DNA from 2 places in the Paracoccus sp. 08 genome. Region 2 is predicted to be linked to the other one. Evidence: riboswitches for the same ligand, from Rfam matches in the RefSeq annotation. Region 2 holds a riboswitch; the other holds the start of a gene.

Region 1 (4,832 bases), on a different contig from region 2:
CACCCCCCGGTCGGGGTCGTGAAAGCCCATCGCGGGCAGGGTCTTGACCCCCGGCACGGGCGCGGCCTGCAGGCCCGATGCGATGGCCATCTGCGCCAGCGCCGCCTGCGCCGCGACCGCGCCGCCCTGGTCGCAATGCCGCCGCAGCACGCGCAGGACCGAGGGGGGAACGGTCGAGATCTCCTCCAGCCGTAGATCGTCGCGGCCGTCCGCTGGCAGCACGGCCAGCGCGATGCCGCGCCTGCGCGCCAGGTCCTGCACCGACGCCAGGCCATAGGGCCAGTAAGCCTCGCCACCGATCAACCGGATCAGGATGCCGCGCGCGCCCGACAGGGTGTTCTCGACATAGGTGTCGACCGAGACCGGGTGCCGCAGTGCCACCAGGTTGCACAGCCGCGTGGGCGGAAGCCCCCCCGCCGCGCGCCGCCAGCCTTCCGCAAAGGCCCCCAGGTCGCTGTCCGAAAAGGACAGGACCACCAGATCGCCGGGGGTCTGACCGGGATCATAGGGGGCGTCAGACTGTTCAAGCCCGACCTGTTCGCGGAAGATGACATGCATCAGGCGGGCCCGGTCATGCTGGCACGGCCTCCAGCACGGCGCGGATCGCGTCGGGGTTCACGTCGTCGTGCTCCGCGATCACCACAAGGCGCGACCGGCGCGGGGTCTGGCCCCAGGGGCGGTCGTACTGATGGCGCACCCGGGCGCCCACGGCCTGCACCAGAAGGCGCATGGGCTTGCCCGCGACGGCGACATGGCCCTTGACGCGCAGCACGTTCTGCTCGGCGGCCAGACGGGCGATGCGGGCGGCCAGATCGGCCGGGTCGGTGATTTCGGGCAGGTCAATGACGACGGTGTCGAAATCCTCATGCTCGTGGTCGTCGGCGCCGTCGTGATGGCTGGGGCGGGCGTCCAGGTCGTCCTCGGCGGCCTTGCCCAGGCCCAGGACCAGGCGCGGATCGACCGCGCCCTCGGTCACGGTCAGGATGGGCAGGGGGCGGGGCAGCTCTGCCTCGATCGCGGCGCGGGCGGCGGCGACGCCCTCCGGCCCGGCCAGATCGGCCTTGGTCAGCAGGATCACGTCGGCGCAGGCGATCTGATCCTCGAAGACCTCGGACAGGGGCGTCTCGTGGTCCAGGCCGGGGTCGGCGGCGCGCTGCGCGTCCACCGCCGCCACGTCCGGGGCAAAGCGGCCGGCCGCCACGGCCTCGGCGTCGGCCAGGGCGATCACCCCGTCCACGGTGATGCGCGAGCGGATGGCGGGCCAGTCGAAGGCCTTGAGCAACGGTTTCGGCAGCGCCAGCCCGGACGTCTCGATCAGGATGTGGTCCGGCCGGGCGGGAAGCGCCATCAGCGCCTCCAGCGTGGGGATGAAGTCGTCGGCGACGGTGCAGCAGATGCAGCCGTTCGACAGCTCGACGATATTCTCGGCCGGGCAGGCGGCATCGGCGCAACCCTTCAGGATCTCTCCATCGACACCCATCGTGCCGAATTCGTTCACGATCACCGCAAGGCGCAGCCCCTGGGGGTTGGCCATCAGATGGCGCACCAGGGTCGTCTTGCCCGACCCCAGAAAGCCGGTGATCACGGTGACGGGGGTCTTGATAAGGTCGATCATGGTCACTCCTGCGACAGGGTATGCGGGGGGATGCGGGCAAGGCTCTGCTTGCGGAAGACGGCGGGGCGTTCGCGCCACGGCACGATGCCGTCGGCGGTTCCGGCATAGGCGCGCGCGCCCGACAGGATGTCGGCGGCGTCGTCCAGCGTCAGGCGGCCATAGACATAGGACCACTTGCCCGGCGCGGACAGCGCGACGGAACAGCCCTGCGAACAGGCGGAAAGGCATTCGACGGGGCGGATCTCGACGCCGTCGGGGGCGGTGCGGGACAGCAGGTCGTGCAGCCGAGCGCCAAGGCGCGGCGCGTCCAGGCCAAGGGCATCCGTCCTTGCGGCATCGGTCCCTGCGGCATCGGGAACCGGGTCGGGCACGGTGCCGCGACAGGTGGTGCAGACATGCAGAACGGCGCGCATCGCGGCCCCTTCCTTGTTGCGGCAAGGGGCGTCCGAGAGGAGGCGGCACGGGGCATCCGGCCATCACCTGCCGGTCGCGAAACACCCCGTTCGCCCGTCATCGTCAGGTGCTGGCAGGTCTCCCGGCTTGCGGATCCAGGGGCGGATGCCCCGACGGTCGTCCCACCTTCCCAGCCCCAATCGGGGCCAGTGGATCGGGCGACCTCTCCGGTCACGGTCGCGGGGGCGGCTGCGCTTGGGGTCGCGGGTCTGATGACCCGGGGCCTTGTCGCATTCCCTCTTCGCCTGTCATAGACAGGAACCAACACGCCCTCACCCAAMCCCCCGCACCCGCCGTTTGTCAACCGCAAGGAGCGACCCGATGACGCAGACCGACCCGATTTCCGCCGAGGATCAGGACCGCCACGCCGCCAAGATGGCCAGGAAAAAGGCCGCCCGCGACCGCATGATGGAGACCAAGACCGGCGAAAAGGGCCTGATCATCGTCCATACCGGGCCGGGCAAGGGCAAGTCGTCGTCGGGGTTCGGCATGATCATGCGCTCCATCGCGCACGCGATGCCCTGCGCCGTTGTGCAGTTCATCAAGGGCGCGTGGGACACGGGCGAACGCACGCTGCTGACCACGCATTTCACCGACATCTGTCAGTTCCACGCCATGGGCGAGGGCTTTACCTGGGAGACGCAGGACAAGTCCCGCGACATCGCCATGGCGCAGGCCGGATGGGCGCGCGCGCAGGACCTGATCCGTGACCCGGCCATCCGCATGGTCCTGCTGGACGAGATCAACATCGCGCTGCGCTATGGTTATCTGGACGCGGCCGAGGTGGTGGCCTTTCTGCAGGCGGAAAAGCCCGCCATGACCCATGTGGTGCTGACCGGGCGCGGCGCCCCCGACGCGCTGATCGAGGCCGCCGACCTGGTGACCGAGATGACCCAGGTCAAGCATCCGTTCCGGTCTGGGATCAAGGCGCAAGCCGGGGTCGAATACTGACGCGCGCGGGTCGGCGGTCAAAAAACCTCACGCGGCGGTGAACCCTCGGGGGGAGTCACGGGTTCCCTTTGGTATATCCCAATCGCCGGAGCCCGCCTGACGTGACCCCACCCCCGCTTGCCCCCGACGCCGCCCTGTTCCTGGATTTCGACGGCTGCCTGGTCGACATCGCCCCCCGGCCCGATGCGGTCGTTGTCACGCAGGCGCTGCGCGACCGGCTGGCGGCGCTGTACCGGCGGCAGGGGGGCGCGGTGGCGCTGATCTCGGGGCGCGACGTGGCCGACCTGCGCGGACATATGGACGGGTTCGAGGGCATCGTGGCGGGCAGCCACGGCGCAGAGCTGTCGCTGCGCCCCGGCCGCATCCAGACCCTGCACCGGGTCGATTTCGACGCGGGCCCCCTTCATGCCGCGGCCCATGCCGCCGCCGCGCCCCATCCCGCCTTGCTGGTCGAGGAAAAGCCCCATGGCGTCGCACTGCATTATCGGGACGCCCCCGATCTGCGCGCCTTTGTCGAGGAGGTGATGCAGGATCTGGCCGACCGGAACCCGCATCTGGTGCTGCAGCCCGCCAAGATGGCGGTCGAGCTGCGCCCCGGTGGCGTCGGCAAGGACAGCGCGCTGTCGCATCTGATGACGCTTGAGCCCTTTGCCGGGCGCGTGCCGGTCTTTGCGGGCGACGATACCACCGACGAACCCGCCATGGCCGAGGCGCAGGCCCGCGGCGGCTTTGCCATCAAGATCGGCGACGGTCCCACCGCCGCGCATCACCGATTGTCCGACCCTGCCGCGCTGGCCGCTTGGCTTGACGCATCGCTGAACTGAGGAATGCCCATGTCCACCGAACCGCGCCTGATCGTCGTCTCGAACCGCCTGCCGCTGGGGGACGACCCTTCGGGCGGGCTGGTGGTGGCGCTGGAGGATGCGCTGCGCAGTTCCGGCGGGGTGTGGGTGGGTTTCTCGGGCGAGGTGACGGACGATCCCGCGCCCGACCTGCAGGACCATCCGGGCGCGGCGTTCCAACGGCTGTCCTTTGACCTGACCCCGCAAGAGCATGACGAATACTATCTGGGCTATTCCAACTCCATCCTGTGGCCGCTGTGTCATGGGCGCCCCAACCTGATGCGCATCCGGCCCGAATACCTGGATGGATATGCACGGGTGAACCAGCGCATCGCGCGGATGCTGCTGCCGGTCCTGCGCCCCGATGACCGGATCTGGGTGCAGGATTATCACCTGTTCCCGCTGGCCGCCGAACTGCGTGCCCTGGGGGTGGAAAACCCGATCGGGCATTTCCTGCACATTCCCTTTCCGGGTCCGGCCGATTGCGCGGCCCTGCCCAACCCCGCGCAGCTGTTTGACTGGCTGTCCCATTACGATCTGCTGGGGTTCCAGGCCGAACGCGACCTTGGCGCCTTTGCCGAAAGCGCGCGTCAGCTGGCGGACGGCGATCAGGTCGCGCCGGACCGCTTCCGGCTGTCGGGACGCATGGTCCGCACGCAGGTCTTTCCGATCGGCATCGACGCCGCGGCCTTCATCACCGAGGCGGCAGACGCCCCCGACAGCGACCGCATGCGCCTGCTGACCGGGGCCAAGATGATGATCGGCGTCGACCGGCTGGATTATTCCAAGGGCATCCCGCAGCGGTTCCGGGCCTATCAGCTGCTGCTGGAAAAGATCCCCGACCTGCACGAGAAGATCTCGTTCCTGCAGATCGCGCCCCCGACGCGGGGCGAGGTCGAAGCCTATCAGGACATCCGCGAGGAGACCGAACACCTGGCCGGACGCATCAACGGCCAGTTCGCGACGTTGAA
Region 2 (4,832 bases):
CAACCTGATGGGCGGCATCAACTTCGTGTCGGAACTGATCACCGGCATCAGCGACAACCCGACGATCATCATCCTGTTCATGATGGCGATCCTGTTCGTGCTAGGCATGTTCCTGGACTGGGTAGGCATCGCGCTGCTGACCATGCCGATCTTCGTGCCGATCATCGTCAGCCTGGGATACGACCCCGTCTGGTTCGGCGTGCTGTTCGCGATGAATATGCAGGTCAGCTTCCTGTCGCCGCCCTTCGGGCCCGCCGCCTTCTACCTGAAGTCGGTGACCCCGCCGGACATCTCGCTGGGAGAGATCTTCCGCGCCCTGCTGCCCTTCATAGGGTTGCAGATCCTGGCGGTGGGCCTGCTGATCCTGTTCCCGGCCCTGGCGATCTACTGATCGCCTGCCGTGGATCGGGGGGCATGCCGGATGCGGCGTGCCCCCTTTTCGTTCGGGGACAGGAATGTTGCACCGGCAGGCGGATTGACGGACAATCGGGATCCGTCACCCAAGGCTGACCCAACCATGCACGACCCCGAACCCGTCCCCCGCCCGGACCTGTTCACGAACAAGGACCATGACGCCTGGCTGGAGCAGTTCCTGTTCCTGCGTTACACCCTGCACATGCCGGCCGAACGCATCGCCCAGATCGACTACGGCCTTGATCCCGACCATCCCGACGCCCCGATCGCAGGCCTGTTCTGGGGCAGTCAGATCGAGCGGGACTATCCCCGGCTGGACCTCCGCCACCTGTGGCGAAAGAGGCCCGGCCAGGTTTGAAGCCCTGCGGTGTCAGGCGCCCCATCGCCCGGCGGTCTGAGGTCCTGCATCCGTCCCCCCCGTCCATGCCACCGATCCTTCCCTAGCAGGGAGGACCGCGACCAATGTCCTGACCCCGCAGGGCGCCCGCGCGTTCGGCCAGCGGCGCACCGGTCGCCGGGGTCAGGCTGGCATAAGCCGTGGGTGTCGCAGTGCGTCGGCCGTGGTGGCCGGGTCGGCTGCGGGCTGCTTGCCGCGGCGGTTGACTTTGTCCCAACCTGGCGGCATTTCCGTCCGTGATGGTTCCCGTGCCGGCCAAGGCCCCGGCAGGGTGAAAAGGGAACGTGGTGAGGTGTAGCCATCAGGCGCCGAATCCGCGACTGCCCCCGCAACTGTAAGCGGTAGCCGACCCCATGATGCCACTGGCGCCCCCTGCGCCGGGAAGGCGGGGAAGGCCGCGATCCGCAAGTCAGGAGACCTGCCATCATGACTTGAACCAACCCGGGCGGGGTGCCCCGGAGAAAGACCGCATGCGCCGATCCACGGCCTTCGTCCGACGCGACCGCGAAGGCGGGTGGGACCCCGGTGACGCCGCTGCGCCTTTTTCAGCCCCGTCCTTCGTTTCATGAAGGACGACCATGACGACCAGAATCTTCCTGACGACCGCGGTGGCGCTGGGCCTGGGCCAGGCGGCCCTTGCCGCGCCGACCGACTATCCGCTGGTGATCGACAATTGCGGGCACCGGGTGACCATCCCCGCGCGTCCCGACAACGTCGTGTCGATCGGCCAGTCCACGACCGAGATCCTGTATGCGCTGGGCCAGGCGGACCGGATGGCCGGGACCGCGCTGTGGTTCACCCCGGTGCTGCCCGCCTTTGCGGAGGATGACGCCACGGTGGACCGCATCAGCGACGACACGCCCAGCTTTGAATCGGTGGTGAACCGGCGCCCCGGCTTCGTGCCGACGATGTTCGCCTGGATGATCGGGGACCAAGGGGCGGTCGGCACGCGCCGACAGTTCGCCGATCTGGGCATTCCGGCCTATGTCATGCCCACGGACTGCCAAGGCAAGGACAACAGCGTGGGCGCCGACGGCACCCGCCTTGCGCCCTTCGACATCGCGACGCTGTGGGACGGCATCGACCAGATCGCGCGGGTCATGGACGCGCAGGACGCGGGCCGTGCGCTGATCGCCGACCTGCAGGCCCGAGAGGCGGCGGTCGTGGACCGCGCCCGGGCGATGGACCTGCCGGATGCGTCCGCGGCGGTCTGGTTCTCCTCGGCCGATCTGGCGCTGGACCCCTACATGGCGGGCGGGATGGGCGTCCCGGCCTGGATGATGGACCGCCTTGGCCTGCGCAACGTTGTGACCTCGGACGAGGAATGGCCCGCCGTGGGGTGGGAGACGATCGCCCGTGCCGACCCCTCGGTGCTGGTGATCGCGCGCATGGACCGCCGCCGCTTTCCCGCCGACGATGTCGAGGCAAAGCTGCGCTTTCTGAAGACGGACCCGGTCACGCGCCGGATGACCGCCGTGCGCCGGGATCGCGTCGTCATCCTGGACGCCGAGGCGCTGCATCCCGGCATCCGCATGATCGACGGGCTGGAGGCCTTGGCGGCGGGCATGGACGGGCTGTCCGAATGACCGCCGATGTCGGGGTGCCGACCGTCCGCCGCCCCTTGGCCCCGGTCTGGCTGTGGGTGTCGCTGCTGATCGTGGCGGCCCCCCTGGTCGGCACCGCCCTGGGGGAAACGCCGATCCCCCTCTCGACGGTCTGGCAGGCGCTGGCCAACCAGATGCTGGGTGCGGGCTATCCGCTGGACCCGATCGATCAGGGTATCGTCTGGGCTTACCGCCTGCCGCGCGCGTTGGTGGCGGGGGCCTGCGGAGCGGGGCTGGCGATCTCGGGGCTGGTCCTGCAGACGCTGTTGCGCAACGCACTGGCCGACCCCTATTTGCTGGGCATCTCGGCGGGGGCGTCTACGGGGGCCGTGACGGTCGCGGTGGCGGGGATCGGCGCGGGGTTCGTGCCGATGTCGGCGGGCGCGCTGCTGGGCGCGATCGCGGCCTTTGCGTTGGTGGTGGGGTTGGCGCGCCTGTCGGGCGGCGGTCCGGGGGCGCGGGGTGCCGCGCAGATCGTGCTGGCAGGCATCGCCGGGTCGCAGCTGTTCAACGCCCTGACCAGCTTCATCATCGCGCGGTCGGCCAGCGCGGAACAGGCGCGCGGCATCATGTTCTGGCTGTTGGGCAACCTGTCGGGCGTCCGGTGGAACGATGTCGGCCTGTCGCTGGCCGCCGCAGTGACCGTCCTTGGCGCGGCCGCATGGCACATCCGCGCGCTGGACGCCTTTGCCTTCGGCACGGAATCGGCGGCGTCCCTGGGTGTGCCGGTCCGGCGCGTCCAGGCCGTGCTGATCCTGGCGACCGCCATGGCCACGGCGGTCATGGTGTCGGTCACCGGTGCGATCGGCTTTGTCGGGCTGGTCGTCCCGCATGCGGCACGGTTCCTGGTGGGCACGCGCCACGCGCGGCTGGTGCCCGTGTCGGCGCTGATCGGCATGGTCTTCCTGATCGCCGCGGACGTGATCGCGCGGATGCTGGTGCCCGGCCAGACCCTGCCCATCGGCGTCGTGACCGCGCTGGTCGGCGCGCCGGCCTTTGCGGCGATCCTGATCCGCGGGCGGTCCGCGTCATGATGCTGACCGCGCGTGATCTGACCCGCCGCCTGCGCGGACGCGCCCTGGTGGCCGGCGTCACCCTGGACATCCGCCCCGCAGAGATGCTGGGCCTGATCGGCCCGAACGGGTCGGGCAAGTCCACGCTGCTGCGGATGCTGGCCGGGTTGGTCCGCCCCGACGGCGGCCAGGTCGCGCTGGACGGCCGGCCGCTGCGCACCATGCCTGCGCGCCAGGTCGCCCGCCACATCGCCGTGGTCGCCCAAAGCGCCGAGACGTCGGACCGCATCACGGTCCGCGACGCCGTGGCCTTGGGGCGCACCCCCTGGCTGGACGCCCTGCGGCCCTGGTCCCCGGCGGACGAGGCGCATGTGACGCAGGCGCTGGCGCGGGTCGACCTGGCGCATCTGGCGGGGCGCGACTGGTCGACCCTGTCGGGGGGCGAACGCCAGCGCGCCCATATCGCCCGTGCGCTGGCGCAGGCGCCGCGGATCTTGCTGCTGGACGAGCCGACGAACCACCTGGACATCCGTCATCAGCTGGCGATCCTGGATCTGGTGGGCGGCCTGGGCCTGACCACGGTGATCGCCCTGCATGACCTGAACCAGGCGATGCGCTGCGACAGGCTGGCGGTGATGCAGGACGGTCGGTTGGTGGCCCTGGGCCCGCCAGACCGTATCCTGACCACGGACCTGCTGGCGCGCGTCTTTCAGGTGCGGGCAAGCACGCTGACCGATCCGCAGGACGGCAGCCGCGTGATGCGGTTTCATCCGGTCGTCTGATGCAATGAGAGGGATTGGAGCGGGTGACGGGAATCGAACCCGTGTCTCTAGCTTGGAAGGCTAGGGTCTTACCATTACACAACACCCGCGCGGGGATCGGTATAGTCCGCCCGCGCGGCAGGTTCAAGCGGTCGCGTCACCGTCGTTGCGCAAAGAACCGCCGCAGCAGGTCGCGCGATTCAGGCGCGGCCAGGCCGTCATAGACCTCGGGGCGGTGATGGCACTGCGCGTGCCGGAACACCTGCGCGCCATGGGCGACGCCCCCCATGCGCGGGTCCGACGCCCCGTAATACAGCCGGGCGATCCGCGCGGCTGAGATGGCCGCCGCGCACATCGGGCAGGGCTCCAGCGTGACCCACAGGTCGTGACCGGGCAGGCGTTCGGACCCCAGGGCCGCGCAGGCCGCGCGGATCGCCAGGATCTCGGCATGGGCGGTCGGGTCGGACAGTTCGCGCGTGCGGTTGCCCGCGGCGGCCACCACGCGGCCCCGCGGGTCGGTCACGACGGCGCCCACCGGCACCTCTCCGCGCAGGGCGGCGTCGCGGGCCTGGGACAGGGCAAGCGCCATATGGGTGGTGAAGGGGACCATGACCGTCTTGTCGCAATCCCCCGCGCGGCGCGC

Evidence for each region. Region 2 has a riboswitch for cobalamin ahead of GBO37_RS02435 (ABC transporter substrate-binding protein). Riboswitches for the same ligand answer to the same signal wherever they lie in the genome.
Region 1: another riboswitch for cobalamin. It lies ahead of GBO37_RS13380 (DUF1636 domain-containing protein); the one in region 2 lies ahead of GBO37_RS02435 (ABC transporter substrate-binding protein).

What each region holds. Positions count from the first base shown of each region.
Region 1 covers NZ_WEKR01000044.1:1,562-6,393, reverse strand. The annotation lists gene cobN (cobaltochelatase subunit CobN) at 1-558, opposite strand, end outside; gene cobW (cobalamin biosynthesis protein CobW) at 572-1,615, opposite strand; gene GBO37_RS13380 (DUF1636 domain-containing protein) at 1,618-2,028, opposite strand; cobalamin riboswitch at 2,123-2,349, opposite strand; gene cobO (cob(I)yrinic acid a,c-diamide adenosyltransferase) at 2,390-3,019, shown strand; gene otsB (trehalose-phosphatase) at 3,121-3,843, shown strand; gene GBO37_RS13365 (trehalose-6-phosphate synthase) at 3,853-4,832, shown strand, end outside.
Region 2 covers NZ_WEKR01000005.1:57,187-62,018, reverse strand. The annotation lists gene GBO37_RS02445 (TRAP transporter large permease subunit) at 1-391, shown strand, start outside; gene GBO37_RS02440 (hypothetical protein) at 518-772, shown strand; cobalamin riboswitch at 1,035-1,252, shown strand; gene GBO37_RS02435 (ABC transporter substrate-binding protein) at 1,390-2,397, shown strand; gene GBO37_RS02430 (iron ABC transporter permease) at 2,394-3,449, shown strand; gene GBO37_RS02425 (ABC transporter ATP-binding protein) at 3,446-4,210, shown strand; tRNA gene GBO37_RS02420 (tRNA-Gly) at 4,226-4,299, opposite strand; gene GBO37_RS02415 (nucleoside deaminase) at 4,347-4,799, opposite strand.